Regions from separate parts of the Fictibacillus sp. EA-CB0309 genome, predicted to be linked through region 1. Evidence: a T-box and tRNA genes for the amino acid it is inferred to sense, from the RefSeq annotation. Region 1 holds a T-box; the other regions hold tRNA genes.
What was found. The T-box of region 1 lies ahead of ileS (isoleucine--tRNA ligase). A T-box ahead of a tRNA ligase gene usually reads a tRNA of that ligase, here a tRNA-Ile.

Region 2: it encodes a tRNA-Ile, which carries the amino acid that the T-box ahead of ileS (isoleucine--tRNA ligase) is inferred to sense. The anticodon was not compared.
Region 3: it encodes a tRNA-Ile, which carries the amino acid that the T-box ahead of ileS (isoleucine--tRNA ligase) is inferred to sense. The anticodon was not compared.

What each region holds. Positions count from the first base shown of each region.
Region 1 covers NZ_CP169271.1:2,423,774-2,428,260, reverse strand. The annotation lists partial or broken gene ACEWFH_RS13435 (YggS family pyridoxal phosphate-dependent enzyme) at 1-298, shown strand, start outside; partial or broken gene ACEWFH_RS13430 (cell division protein SepF) at 311-732, shown strand; gene ACEWFH_RS13425 (YggT family protein) at 758-1,033, shown strand; partial or broken gene ACEWFH_RS13420 (YlmH family RNA-binding protein) at 1,043-1,813, shown strand; gene ACEWFH_RS13415 (DivIVA domain-containing protein) at 1,890-2,399, shown strand; T-box leader at 2,439-2,668, shown strand; partial or broken gene ileS (isoleucine--tRNA ligase) at 2,767-4,487, shown strand, end outside.
Region 2 covers NZ_CP169271.1:186,857-191,343, reverse strand. The annotation lists rRNA gene ACEWFH_RS01300 (23S ribosomal RNA) at 1-32, shown strand, start outside; rRNA gene rrf (5S ribosomal RNA) at 180-294, shown strand; tRNA gene ACEWFH_RS01290 (tRNA-Val) at 307-381, shown strand; tRNA gene ACEWFH_RS01285 (tRNA-Thr) at 396-471, shown strand; tRNA gene ACEWFH_RS01280 (tRNA-Lys) at 480-555, shown strand; tRNA gene ACEWFH_RS01275 (tRNA-Leu) at 565-648, shown strand; tRNA gene ACEWFH_RS01270 (tRNA-Gly) at 677-751, shown strand; tRNA gene ACEWFH_RS01265 (tRNA-Leu) at 766-854, shown strand; tRNA gene ACEWFH_RS01260 (tRNA-Arg) at 862-938, shown strand; tRNA gene ACEWFH_RS01255 (tRNA-Pro) at 946-1,022, shown strand; tRNA gene ACEWFH_RS01250 (tRNA-Ala) at 1,043-1,118, shown strand; rRNA gene ACEWFH_RS01245 (16S ribosomal RNA) at 1,245-2,793, shown strand; tRNA gene ACEWFH_RS01240 (tRNA-Ile) at 2,882-2,958, shown strand; tRNA gene ACEWFH_RS01235 (tRNA-Ala) at 2,983-3,058, shown strand; rRNA gene ACEWFH_RS01230 (23S ribosomal RNA) at 3,192-4,487, shown strand, end outside.
Region 3 covers NZ_CP169271.1:52,759-57,245, forward strand. The annotation lists rRNA gene ACEWFH_RS00285 (23S ribosomal RNA) at 1-593, opposite strand, end outside; rRNA gene ACEWFH_RS00290 (16S ribosomal RNA) at 821-2,368, opposite strand; tRNA gene ACEWFH_RS00295 (tRNA-Ile) at 2,555-2,631, opposite strand; tRNA gene ACEWFH_RS00300 (tRNA-Gly) at 2,641-2,714, opposite strand; tRNA gene ACEWFH_RS00305 (tRNA-Pro) at 2,723-2,799, opposite strand; tRNA gene ACEWFH_RS00310 (tRNA-Arg) at 2,805-2,881, opposite strand; tRNA gene ACEWFH_RS00315 (tRNA-Leu) at 2,915-3,000, opposite strand; tRNA gene ACEWFH_RS00320 (tRNA-Leu) at 3,051-3,134, opposite strand; tRNA gene ACEWFH_RS00325 (tRNA-Lys) at 3,150-3,225, opposite strand; tRNA gene ACEWFH_RS00330 (tRNA-Gln) at 3,283-3,357, opposite strand; tRNA gene ACEWFH_RS00335 (tRNA-Asp) at 3,373-3,448, opposite strand; tRNA gene ACEWFH_RS00340 (tRNA-Glu) at 3,483-3,557, opposite strand; tRNA gene ACEWFH_RS00345 (tRNA-Ser) at 3,561-3,651, opposite strand; tRNA gene ACEWFH_RS00350 (tRNA-Asn) at 3,655-3,729, opposite strand; gene ACEWFH_RS00355 (SprT family protein) at 3,906-4,364, opposite strand; gene cmpA (cortex morphogenetic protein CmpA) at 4,461-4,487, shown strand, end outside.

The DNA of each region.
Region 1 (4,487 bases):
CTCTAAACATGGTCTTGCAGTAAAAGATGTGCTTCCTTTTGTCGATAAACTAAAAGACTACGATCGTATTAAAGTTGCTGGTCTCATGACCATGGCCCCTTTTACGAATGATGAACCTTTAATTAGAAACGTGTTTTCAACATTGAAGCAGCTTCAATTGGAGATACAGGAAAAAGAAATGCCGCACGCTCCCTGCAAAGAGCTATCAATGGGTATGTCAAACGATTATGTAATTGCCGTTGAAGAAGGAGCAACCTTTATTCGAATTGGGACGAACTTAGTAGGAAAAGAATTTTAGGAGGTGGAATAGATGGGAATTAAAACGAAATTCAAGCGCTTTTTTGATCTTGAGGACGATTATGAGTATGAAAACGAGTACGAAGATGATTCAGTAGCTGAAGAAGAAGAGATTACACCTTCTCATACGAAAAAGGGAAACCGAACGTTGTAAGCCTTCAAAGCATTCAGCAACAGGTTAAAGTTGTGTTAGTAGAGCCTCGCGTTTATGCGGAAGCTCAAGATATCGCTGATCAATTAAAAAATCGAAGAGCGGTTGTTATGAATTTGCAAAGAATTCCGCATGATCAAGCAAAACGCATCGTAGACTTTTTATCAGGAACTGTTTATGCAATCGGTGGAGATATTCAAAAGCTAGGGCCAAACACATTTTTGTGCACACCTGAAAATGTGGATGTATCCGGTACGATTTCAGAAATGATGGACGAAGATTAAATCAGGCAGGTGACGATTATTGAATATGATTTATGCAATTGAAGATGTAGTACTAACACTTATCCAAATCTACTATTACATGATAATAGGTTACATACTTTTATCCTGGTTTCCAAATGCTCGTGAGTCATCGATCGGCCAAGTTATTGCAAGACTTGTAGAGCCATATTTATCTCCATTCCGAAAGATTATTCCGCCACTTGGCATGATCGATCTTTCACCAATCGTAGCTCTAATGGCGTTGCACTTTGCTCGTTTCGGAGTAAGTGCGATCGCAGACATGATCGCTCGTTCGCTATAAGGTTACCGTATGAGTATTTACCAGCATTTTAGACCTGAAGAACATGAGTTTATTGACCGTGTATTAAATTGGAAATCAGAAGTGGCTGAGCGGTATAGCCCGAAACTGACTGATTTTCTTGATCCTCGTGAACAAGAAATCATTAAGACGATCGTTGGCAGTGATACAGATGTACGCCTCTCTTTATGGGGAGGCTCTTCTTTTTCTGAACGAAAACGAGCGTTTTTGTATCCTGATTATTTGGAATCTAAAAACGAAGACTTTCAAATCGTTTCTTATGATATTCACTACCCCGCAAAGTTTTCTACCATTGAACATAGAGACGTATTAGGTGCGTTAATGAACATCGGTGTAAAACGGGGAAATATGGAGATATTTTAATTTCTGGGGAAAACGTTCAATTTATATGTGCTACTGAGATTGCAGGATTCATTGAACTGAATTTAACGAAAATAGGGAAAACCAGTGTTAAGTTACTTCCTATTGAAGAAAGCCAGTTAATTGAATCGAAAACTGAATATGACGAAAGAAACGGTACGGTATCATCACTTCGTCTTGACGTCATTGTTGCTGAAATATATAACTTGTCACGTGCAAAGCATCTCCATTAATTCAGCAAGGACGCGTAAAATTGAACCATAAAGTTACGGATCAAGTGGCAGCTGAAGTAATGGAGGGAGACGAGCTTTCAGTAAGAGGGTTTGGCAGAAGCAAGCTGATTGCAATAGAAGGAACGACCAAAAAGAAAAATGGCGTATCCGTTACGGGTTATTAAAATAATTTCCTTCTAAAGAAGGAATGTAAGAAAATTTGTCGAAATTAGGTAAAAAATAATGCATCTATGGAGGTGGCCGTTGTGCCTTTAACACCATTGGATATACACAACAAGGAATTCACAAGAGGTTTCAGAGGGTATAGTGAAGATGAGGTTAATGACTTTTTAGATCAAGTCATTAAAGATTATGAAGCAGTGATTCGTGAAAAGAAAGAATTAGAGGAAACGGTTGCAAACCTTGAAGAAAAAATCTCTTATTTTAAAAATATTGAGGAAACACTAAATAAGTCGATTCTAATTGCTCAAGAAACGGGCGAAGAAGTAAAAAGGACAGCGTCAAAAGAAGCGCGCTTAATTGTTAAAGAAGCCGAAAAGAACGCTGACAGAATCATTAATGAATCACTATCTAAATCCAGGAAGATCTCAATGGAGATTGATGAACTGAAAAAACAGTCATCCGTTTATCGCACGCGATTCAGAATGCTGATTGAAGCACAGCTTGAGATGCTAAAGAATGATGACTGGGATTCTTTAAATGCTCCTGAAAATCTTGAAGGCTACGAACTTCAGGAAGTAAAGACGGAAGCTTGACATTCATTTAAAAAATCGCATATACTTTTCTAAGATTAATATGTGACGAAGACGGGGACAGTAAAATACTTTCTTTCTATTTAAGCGAACTGGGAAATGGTGCGAGCCTGGTATAGTGAGGTATTTGAAGATCACCCCTGAGTTCTTGGACTGAAATATTTGCAGTAAGTTCAGGCGCCTCATCCACGCTACGGATGACTAAGCGGGTTTTGTGATTTTTTCATAAACCTATTAGGGTGGTACCGCGGGTTAACCTTCTCGTCCCTACTGTTAGTTCAGTGGGGACGAGAAGGTTTTTTGTTTTCCCTGACGTTACTAAAAAGCCAAGTCATCTGTCACGTTTTATCGTAATGAAGGAGGAAAGATTATGAATTATAAAGACACGCTATTAATGCCAAAAACAGAGTTTCCGATGCGTGGAAATCTTCCGCAAAGAGAACCTGTTGTTCAGGAAAAGTGGAAAGAACTAAACATCTACGAAATGGTGCTTGAAAATACAAAGGATTTGCCGCCATTTATCTTACATGACGGTCCTCCGTATGCGAATGGTGATATCCACATCGGGCATGCTGAAAACAAAATCCTAAAAGATATCATTGTTCGTTTCAAATCCATGACGGGTCACTATGCACCGTATGTTCCAGGCTGGGATACACACGGATTGCCAATTGAAACGGCACTTACAAAAAGCGGGAAAGTAAAACGCAAAGAGCTCACTGTTGCAGAATTCCGTAAGCTTTGTGAAGAATATGCCCTCAAACAGGTTGATCATCAGCGTGAACAGTTCAAACGTCTAGGAGTTCGCGGTGACTGGGAAAATCCTTATATCACACTTGATAAAGGGTATGAAGCAAGACAGATTGAAGTATTTGGCGAGATGGCGAAAAGAGACTTGATCTATAAAGGACTTAAGCCTGTTTATTGGTCACCATCATCAGAGTCTGCTTTAGCAGAGGCTGAAATTGAGTATCAAGATAAGCGTTCAGCTTCTATCTATGTAGCTTTTGATGTGAAAGAGGGTAATGGTGTTCTTGATACAGATGAAAAACTCGTAATCTGGACAACAACGCCATGGACGATTCCGGCAAACTTAGGAATCTCCGTTCATCCTGAATTGGATTATGTTTCTGTTCAAACAGAGAATGGTAAATACGTTGTTGCAGAAGCACTATTAGAATCTCTTACAAAAGAATTCGAATGGGAACAAGCTGAAGTTGTTAAACGTTTCAAAGGTGCTCAAATTGAAAATGCAGTAGCAAGCCACCCGTTATATGGACGTGATTCACTCGTTATGCTTGGTGACCACGTTACAACGGACGCAGGAACAGGTTGTGTTCACACAGCTCCTGGACACGGAGAAGATGACTTCCTAGTAGGTAAGCGTTACGGCCTTGAAGTGTTGTGCCCTGTTGATGACAGAGGTGTAATGACAAAAGAAGCTCCTGGCTTTGAAGGTCTCTTTTACGATGAAGCGAATAAGCCGATCACCGAACAATTACAAGAAAAAGGTGCTTTATTAAAGCTTTCATTTATCACACACTCGTATCCGCATGACTGGAGAACAAAAAAACCAGTAATCTTCCGTGCGACTGCACAGTGGTTTGCATCGATTAAAGGAATCCGTGAAGATATGCTGCGCGCGATCGAAGAAGTGAACTGGGTTCCGACTTGGGGTGAGACGCGCCTTCACAACATGATCAAAGACCGTGAAGATTGGTGTATTTCCCGTCAAAGAGCATGGGGTGTACCAATTCCTGTATTCTATGGTGAAGATGGTGAAGCAATTCTTACGGAAGAAACGATTGCTCATGTTGTGGAATTATTTAGAGAGCATGGTTCAAATGTTTGGTTTGAAAGAGAAGCGAAAGATTTGCTGCCTGAAGGGTTTACATCTCCGCATAGCCCGAATGGACGTTTTTCAAAAGAAACAGATATCATGGATGTATGGTTTGATTCTGGAACATCACACTGGGGTGTACTTGAAGAGAGAGAAAACTTAGTTCGTCCTGCAGATCTGTATCTTGAAGGATCTGACCAATACCGTGGATGGTTTAACTCATCGCTTTCTACATCAGTTGCGATCACTGG
Region 2 (4,487 bases), 1.7 Mb from region 1:
GACAGATACTAATCGGTCGAGGGCTTATCCTTAAAATGCATAAACGTTTGGAAACGTCGTATCTAGTTTTGAGAGAACATAAAAAAAATGATGAAAATCATTAAAAAATCTCTTGCATTTATGAATTACATAGAGTATAATTTTATCTTGTCGAGATAAAAAATAACTCGCTAATCTGGTCTAGTGATGATGGCGAAGAGGTCACACCCGTTCCCATACCGAACACGGAAGTTAAGCTCTTCAGCGCCGATGGTAGTTGGGGGTCTCCCCTGTTAGAGTAGGACGTCGCTAGGCTAGATATAAAATGGAGGATTAGCTCAGCTGGGAGAGCACCTGCCTTACAAGCAGGGGTCGGCGGTTCGAACCCGTCATCCTCCACCATTTATTCTTTACTTGCCGGTTTAGCTCAATTGGTAGAGCAACTGACTTGTAATCAGTAGGTTGGGGGTTCAAGTCCTCTAGCCGGCACCATTTTGCACGAGCCATTAGCTCAGTCGGTAGAGCATCTGACTTTTAATCAGAGGGTCGAAGGTTCGAGTCCTTCATGGCTCACCATTTATACACGCGGGTGTGGCGGAATTGGCAGACGCGCTAGACTTAGGATCTAGTGTCTTTGACGTGGGGGTTCGAGTCCCTTCACCCGCACCAATTTCCTTTTTGAAAACAAAATATGTTTGCGGAAGTAGTTCAGTGGTAGAATACAACCTTGCCAAGGTTGGGGTCGCGGGTTCGAATCCCGTCTTCCGCTCCAAAGTTATTGTATGTGCCGGGGTGGCGGAACTGGCAGACGCACAGGACTTAAAATCCTGCGGTAGGTGACTACCGTACCGGTTCGATTCCGGTCCTCGGCACCACATACATGCGCCCTTAGCTCAGCTGGATAGAGTGTTTGACTACGAATCAAAAGGTCGGGAGTTCGAATCTCTCAGGGCGCGCCATGTTTTACGGGAAGTGGCTCAGCTTGGTAGAGCACCTGGTTTGGGACCAGGGGGTCGCAGGTTCAAATCCTGTCTTCCCGACCATTATAACAAATATGTTATTTGGGGCTTTAGCTCAGCTGGGAGAGCGCCTGCCTTGCACGCAGGAGGTCAGCGGTTCGATCCCGCTAAGCTCCACCATTTTTCAGAAAATGTTTCTGACATTTTCTTTTTTATTGCAAAAAAGTTCTTTGAAAACTGAACAAAAGAAATAGGTAAGGAATTAAATTAATTCCGTCAGTTTTAAAATCGAGCAAGACAAACACTTTTATGGAGAGTTTGATCCTGGCTCAGGATGAACGCTGGCGGCGTGCCTAATACATGCAAGTCGAGCGAATGAAGAGGAGCTTGCTCCTCTGATTTAGCGGCGGACGGGTGAGTAACACGTGGGTAATCTGCCTGTAAGACGGGGATAACTCCGGGAAACCGGGGCTAATACCGGATAATAAGAAGAAACGCATGTTTCTTTTTGAAAGTCGGTTTCGGCTGACACTTACAGATGAGCCCGCGGCGCATTAGCTAGTTGGTGAGGTAACGGCTCACCAAGGCGACGATGCGTAGCCGACCTGAGAGGGTGATCGGCCACACTGGGACTGAGACACGGCCCAGACTCCTACGGGAGGCAGCAGTAGGGAATCTTCGGCAATGGGCGAAAGCCTGACCGAGCAACGCCGCGTGAGCGATGAAGGCCTTCGGGTCGTAAAGCTCTGTTGTTAGAGAAGAACAAGTACGAGAGTAACTGCTCGTACCTTGACGGTACCTAACCAGAAAGCCACGGCTAACTACGTGCCAGCAGCCGCGGTAATACGTAGGTGGCAAGCGTTATCCGGAATTATTGGGCGTAAAGCGCGCGCAGGCGGTCTCTTAAGTCTGATGTGAAAGCCCACGGCTCAACCGTGGAGGGTCATTGGAAACTGGGAGACTTGAGTGCAGGAGAGAAAAGTGGAATTCCACGTGTAGCGGTGAAATGCGTAGAGATGTGGAGGAACACCAGTGGCGAAGGCGGCTTTTTGGCCTGTAACTGACGCTGAGGCGCGAAAGCGTGGGGAGCAAACAGGATTAGATACCCTGGTAGTCCACGCCGTAAACGATGAGTGCTAGGTGTTGGGGGGTTCCACCCTCAGTGCTGAAGTTAACACATTAAGCACTCCGCCTGGGGAGTACGACCGCAAGGTTGAAACTCAAAGGAATTGACGGGGGCCCGCACAAGCAGTGGAGCATGTGGTTTAATTCGAAGCAACGCGAAGAACCTTACCAGGTCTTGACATCCTTTGACCACTCTAGAGATAGAGCTTTCCCCTTCGGGGGACAAAGTGACAGGTGGTGCATGGTTGTCGTCAGCTCGTGTCGTGAGATGTTGGGTTAAGTCCCGCAACGAGCGCAACCCTTGACCTTAGTTGCCAGCATTCAGTTGGGCACTCTAAGGTGACTGCCGGTGACAAACCGGAGGAAGGTGGGGATGACGTCAAATCATCATGCCCCTTATGACCTGGGCTACACACGTGCTACAATGGATGATACAAAGGGTTGCAAAGCCGCGAGGCCAAGCCAATCCCAAAAAGTCATTCTCAGTTCGGATTGTAGGCTGCAACTCGCCTACATGAAGCCGGAATTGCTAGTAATCGCGGATCAGCATGCCGCGGTGAATACGTTCCCGGGCCTTGTACACACCGCCCGTCACACCACGAGAGTTTGTAACACCCGAAGTCGGTGGGGTAACCCTTTTGGGAGCCAGCCGCCGAAGGTGGGACAGATGATTGGGGTGAAGTCGTAACAAGGTAGCCGTATCGGAAGGTGCGGCTGGATCACCTCCTTTCTATGGAGATTATGAAACAGCTTCGACTGTTTCGTAAGTACACCTATTCTTCTTTTGTTCAGTTTTGAAGGAACTTAACTTCCTTTAGGGGCCTATAGCTCAGCTGGTTAGAGCGCACGCCTGATAAGCGTGAGGTCGATGGTTCGAGTCCATTTAGGCCCACCATTTTCATAATTTAATTCCCATTATGGGGCTTTAGCTCAGCTGGGAGAGCGCCTGCCTTGCACGCAGGAGGTCAGCGGTTCGATCCCGCTAAGCTCCACCATTGCACATCTTACGATGATGCATTTTTAAATTGTGTTCTTTGAAAACTAGATATCGACATCCAAACAATATGCAAGGCAGATAGATATTTATCTGCGCCAAGCAAGAATCTTTGATGTGTAAACATCATATAAGGTTAAGCTAGAAAGGGCGCACGGTGGATGCCTTGGCACTAGGAGCCGAAGAAGGACGGGACGAACACCGATATGCCTCGGGGAGCTGTAAGTAAGCATTGATCCGGGGATTTCCGAATGGGGGAACCCACCATCCGTAATGGGATGGTATCCATATCTGAATACATAGGGTATGAGAAGGCAGACCCGGGGAACTGAAACATCTAAGTACCCGGAGGAAGAGAAAGCAAATGCGATTTCCTGAGTAGCGGCGAGCGAAACGGAATCAGCCCAAACCAGAGGGCTTGCCCTCTGGGGTTGTAGGACACTCTACATGGAGTTACAAAGGAACGAAGTAGGTGAAGCGGTCTGGAAAGGCCAGCCAAAGAAGGTAACAGCCCTGTAGCTGAAACTTCGTTCTCTCCTGAGTGGATCCTGAGTACGGCGGGACACGTGAAACCCCGTCGGAATCCGGGAGGACCATCTCCCAAGGCTAAATACTCCCTAGTGACCGATAGTGAACCAGTACCGTGAGGGAAAGGTGAAAAGCACCCCGGAAGGGGAGTGAAATAGATCCTGAAACCGTGTGCCTACAAGTAGTCGGAGCCCATTAACGGGTGACGGCGTGCCTTTTGTAGAATGAACCGGCGAGTTACGATCCCGTGCAAGGTTAAGTTGATAAGACGGAGCCGCAGCGAAAGCGAGTCTGAATAGGGCGACATAGTACGTGGTCGTAGACCCGAAACCGTGTGATCTACCCATGTCCAGGGTGAAGTTCAGGTAACACTGAATGGAGGCCCGAACCCACGCACGTTGAAAAGTGCGGGGATGAGGTGTGGGTAGGGGTGAAATGCCAATCGAACACGGAGATAGCTGGTTCTCCCCGAAATAGCTTTAGGGCTAGCCTCGCGGCAAGATTCCTGGAGGTAGAGCACTGATTGGACTAGGGGCCCCCACAGGGTTACCGAATTCAGTCAAACTCCGAATGCCAGAGAATTATCCGCGGGAGTCAGACTGCGAGTGATAAGATCCGTAGTCAAAAGGGAAACAGCCCAGACCATCAGCTAAGGTCCCAAAGTATACGTTAAGTGGCAAAGGATGTGGAGTTGCCCAGACAACCAGGATGTTGGCTTAGAAGCAGCCACCATTTAAAGAGTGCGTAATAGCTCACTGGTCGAGTGACTCTGCGCCGAAAATGTAACGGGGCTAAACGTATCACCGAAGCTATGGCTTGTACCGTATGGTACAGGGGTAGGGGAGCGTTCGAAGTGCAGCGAAGTCAGACCGGAAGGACTGGTGGAGCGCTTTGAAGTGAGA
Region 3 (4,487 bases), 1.5 Mb from region 1:
TTAATGGGCTCCGACTACTTGTAGGCACACGGTTTCAGGATCTATTTCACTCCCCTTCCGGGGTGCTTTTCACCTTTCCCTCACGGTACTGGTTCACTATCGGTCACTAGGGAGTATTTAGCCTTGGGAGATGGTCCTCCCGGATTCCGACGGGGTTTCACGTGTCCCGCCGTACTCAGGATCCACTCAGGAGAGAACGAAGTTTCAGCTACAGGGCTGTTACCTTCTTTGGCTGGCCTTTCCAGACCGCTTCACCTACTTCGTTCCTTTGTAACTCCATGTAGAGTGTCCTACAACCCCAGAGGGCAAGCCCTCTGGTTTGGGCTGATTCCGTTTCGCTCGCCGCTACTCAGGAAATCGCATTTGCTTTCTCTTCCTCCGGGTACTTAGATGTTTCAGTTCCCCGGGTCTGCCTTCTCATACCCTATGTATTCAGATATGGATACCATCCCATTACGGATGGTGGGTTCCCCCATTCGGAAATCCCCGGATCAATGCTTACTTACAGCTCCCCGAGGCATATCGGTGTTCGTCCCGTCCTTCTTCGGCTCCTAGTGCCAAGGCATCCACCGTGCGCCCTTTCTAGCTTAACCTTATATGATGTTTACACATCAAAGATTCTTGCTTGGCGCAGATTGTTAAATCTGCCTTGCATATTGTTTGGATGTCGATATCTAGTTTTCAAAGAACATAGAAAATAACCTTTTCAGAATGAATCATAAAAAGTGTTATTTAGTTGAGAGTTAGTTCTCTCAAAACTGAACAAAAGAAGAATAGGTGTACTTACGAAACAGTCGAAGCTGTTTCATAATCTCCATAGAAAGGAGGTGATCCAGCCGCACCTTCCGATACGGCTACCTTGTTACGACTTCACCCCAATCATCTGTCCCACCTTCGGCGGCTGGCTCCCAAAGGGTTACCCCACCGACTTCGGGTGTTACAAACTCTCGTGGTGTGACGGGCGGTGTGTACAAGGCCCGGGAACGTATTCACCGCGGCATGCTGATCCGCGATTACTAGCAATTCCGGCTTCATGTAGGCGAGTTGCAGCCTACAATCCGAACTGAGAATGACTTTTTGGGATTGGCTTGGCCTCGCGGCTTCGCAACCCTTTGTATCATCCATTGTAGCACGTGTGTAGCCCAGGTCATAAGGGGCATGATGATTTGACGTCATCCCCACCTTCCTCCGGTTTGTCACCGGCAGTCACCTTAGAGTGCCCAACTGAATGCTGGCAACTAAGGTCAAGGGTTGCGCTCGTTGCGGGACTTAACCCAACATCTCACGACACGAGCTGACGACAACCATGCACCACCTGTCACTTTGTCCCCCGAAGGGGAAAGCTCTATCTCTAGAGTGGTCAAAGGATGTCAAGACCTGGTAAGGTTCTTCGCGTTGCTTCGAATTAAACCACATGCTCCACTGCTTGTGCGGGCCCCCGTCAATTCCTTTGAGTTTCAACCTTGCGGTCGTACTCCCCAGGCGGAGTGCTTAATGTGTTAACTTCAGCACTGAGGGTGGAACCCCCAACACCTAGCACTCATCGTTTACGGCGTGGACTACCAGGGTATCTAATCCTGTTTGCTCCCCACGCTTTCGCGCCTCAGCGTCAGTTACAGGCCAAAAAGCCGCCTTCGCCACTGGTGTTCCTCCACATCTCTACGCATTTCACCGCTACACGTGGAATTCCACTTTTCTCTCCTGCACTCAAGTCTCCCAGTTTCCAATGACCCTCCACGGTTGAGCCGTGGGCTTTCACATCAGACTTAAGAGACCGCCTGCGCGCGCTTTACGCCCAATAATTCCGGATAACGCTTGCCACCTACGTATTACCGCGGCTGCTGGCACGTAGTTAGCCGTGGCTTTCTGGTTAGGTACCGTCAAGGTACGAGCAGTTACTCTCGTACTTGTTCTTCTCTAACAACAGAGCTTTACGACCCGAAGGCCTTCATCGCTCACGCGGCGTTGCTCGGTCAGGCTTTCGCCCATTGCCGAAGATTCCCTACTGCTGCCTCCCGTAGGAGTCTGGGCCGTGTCTCAGTCCCAGTGTGGCCGATCACCCTCTCAGGTCGGCTACGCATCGTCGCCTTGGTGAGCCGTTACCTCACCAACTAGCTAATGCGCCGCGGGCTCATCTGTAAGTGTCAGCCGAAACCGACTTTCAAAAAAGAAACATGCGTTTCTTCTTATTATCCGGTATTAGCCCCGGTTTCCCGGAGTTATCCCCGTCTTACAGGCAGATTACCCACGTGTTACTCACCCGTCCGCCGCTAAATCAGAGGAGCAAGCTCCTCTTCATTCGCTCGACTTGCATGTATTAGGCACGCCGCCAGCGTTCATCCTGAGCCAGGATCAAACTCTCCATAAAAGTGTTTGTCTTGCTCGTTTTTAAAACTGACGGAATTAATTTAATTCCTTACCTATTTCTTTTGTTCAGTTTTCAAAGAACTTTTTGGCTTGTCTTTTTTCGAGACAGCTTTATCATCTTACCGAATCAATGTTATAAAGTCAAGCTCTTTTTTAAAATCTTTTTTTGATCATTTTTACGATCATATGGTGGGCCTAAATGGACTCGAACCATCGACCTCACGCTTATCAGGCGTGCGCTCTAACCAGCTGAGCTATAGGCCCGTAAAAAATTGGAGCGGGTGATGAGAATCGAACTCACGACCAGAGCTTGGAAGGCTCTTGTTTTACCACTAAACTACACCCGCATAAAGAATGGTCGGGAAGACAGGATTTGAACCTGCGACCCCCTGGTCCCAAACCAGGTGCTCTACCAAGCTGAGCCACTTCCCGAAATATGGCGCGCCCTGAGAGATTCGAACTCCCGACCTTTTGATTCGTAGTCAAACACTCTATCCAGCTGAGCTAAGGGCGCCTATTCAATGCATTATATGTTATTTGTAAAAGTTGGTGCGGTCGAGAGGACTCGAACCTCCACGGGGATACCCCCACTAGCCCCTCAAGCTAGCGCGTCTGCCATTCCGCCACGACCGCGCGGCTAGATGCCAGCGCATGAGCACTGCAACTTATTGAGAAAATTAATATGGTGCGGGTGAAGGGACTCGAACCCCCACGTCAAAGACACTAGATCCTAAGTCTAGCGCGTCTGCCAATTCCGCCACACCCGCATATTAATTTGAAAATGGTGAGCCATGAAGGACTCGAACCTTCGACCCTCTGATTAAAAGTCAGATGCTCTACCGACTGAGCTAATGGCTCTTACTGTTAATAAGGTTTAGTGTTTGTATCTTAAACACTCATCTTAAAAATAAAAAATGGCTGGGCTAGCTGGATTCGAACCAACGCATGTCGCAGTCAAAGTGCGATGCCTTACCGCTTGGCTATAGCCCAACACCTTAGAAATAATGGCGGACCCGACCGGGGTCGAACCGGCGATCTCCTGCGTGACAGGCAGGCATGTTAACCACTACACCACGAGTCCATCAATCTATAGGTATTGCTTTTATGAAAGTATATGGTGACCCGTACGGGATTCGAACCCGTGTTACCGCCGTGAAAGGGCGGTGTCTTAACCGCTTGACCAACGGGCCAGATGGCAGAGAAGAAGGGATTCGAACCCTCGCACCGCGTTAGCGATCTACTCCCTTAGCAGGGGAGCCCCTTGAGCCACTTGGGTACTTCTCTGTATGGCTCCACAGGTAGGACTCGAACCTACGACCGATCGGTTAACAGCCGATAGCTCTACCACTGAGCTACTGTGGAATGTCTTTTAAGGACAATTAATATCATAATTGTTTCAGCGTCAGATGTCAACCCGTTTTCGAAGTTTTTTTCTGAGCCGTTATCGCTTTAGCTACCTTGTTAAGAAAGCTATGTAAAAGGTATGTCTAACAGCGACTTTATTAAATTACCACATACCTATAATCGAAGTCAACACCCTATTTTAAAGAAACCTGTTTTAATTTTCCTCGGCACTTTCCGCATACATACTTTTTCGTGTCAATTCTTCTCTTTCTTTTATAGGACTGCATACAGTCTGCGCAGATATAGTGATATTTATAACTCTCTGTTCTTCTTTTTTCAGGTATGGACTGACAGAAGCGAGAGCCGCCTACTTTATTTAGCCAATACTTAAAATCGTAATCACCATGCTTATACCCTTTACCTTCAATATGCATATGGTAGTGCACAAGCTCATGTTTAATGACCCCAATCAATTCGTCCATGCCGAATGCCTCGTAAAGATGCGGGTTCATTTCTATGTCATGAGATCTTAAAAGATATCGTCCTCCTGTTGTTCGCAGCCTTTTATTAAATCTGGCTCTGTGCCGAAACGGTTTATCGAAGAACTGAAGAGAAATTTCCTCGGTAAGTTTTTGTAATTCCACGTCAGTCATGGTCAAGCTCCTTACATTTCAAGTTCACATCAACAAGCTTCTATACATAGACTAATACACAAATAACGGATTGGGAAGTTCAAGGAGGTTCTCTATATGCCAACATGGTTTAAAAGACAGCTC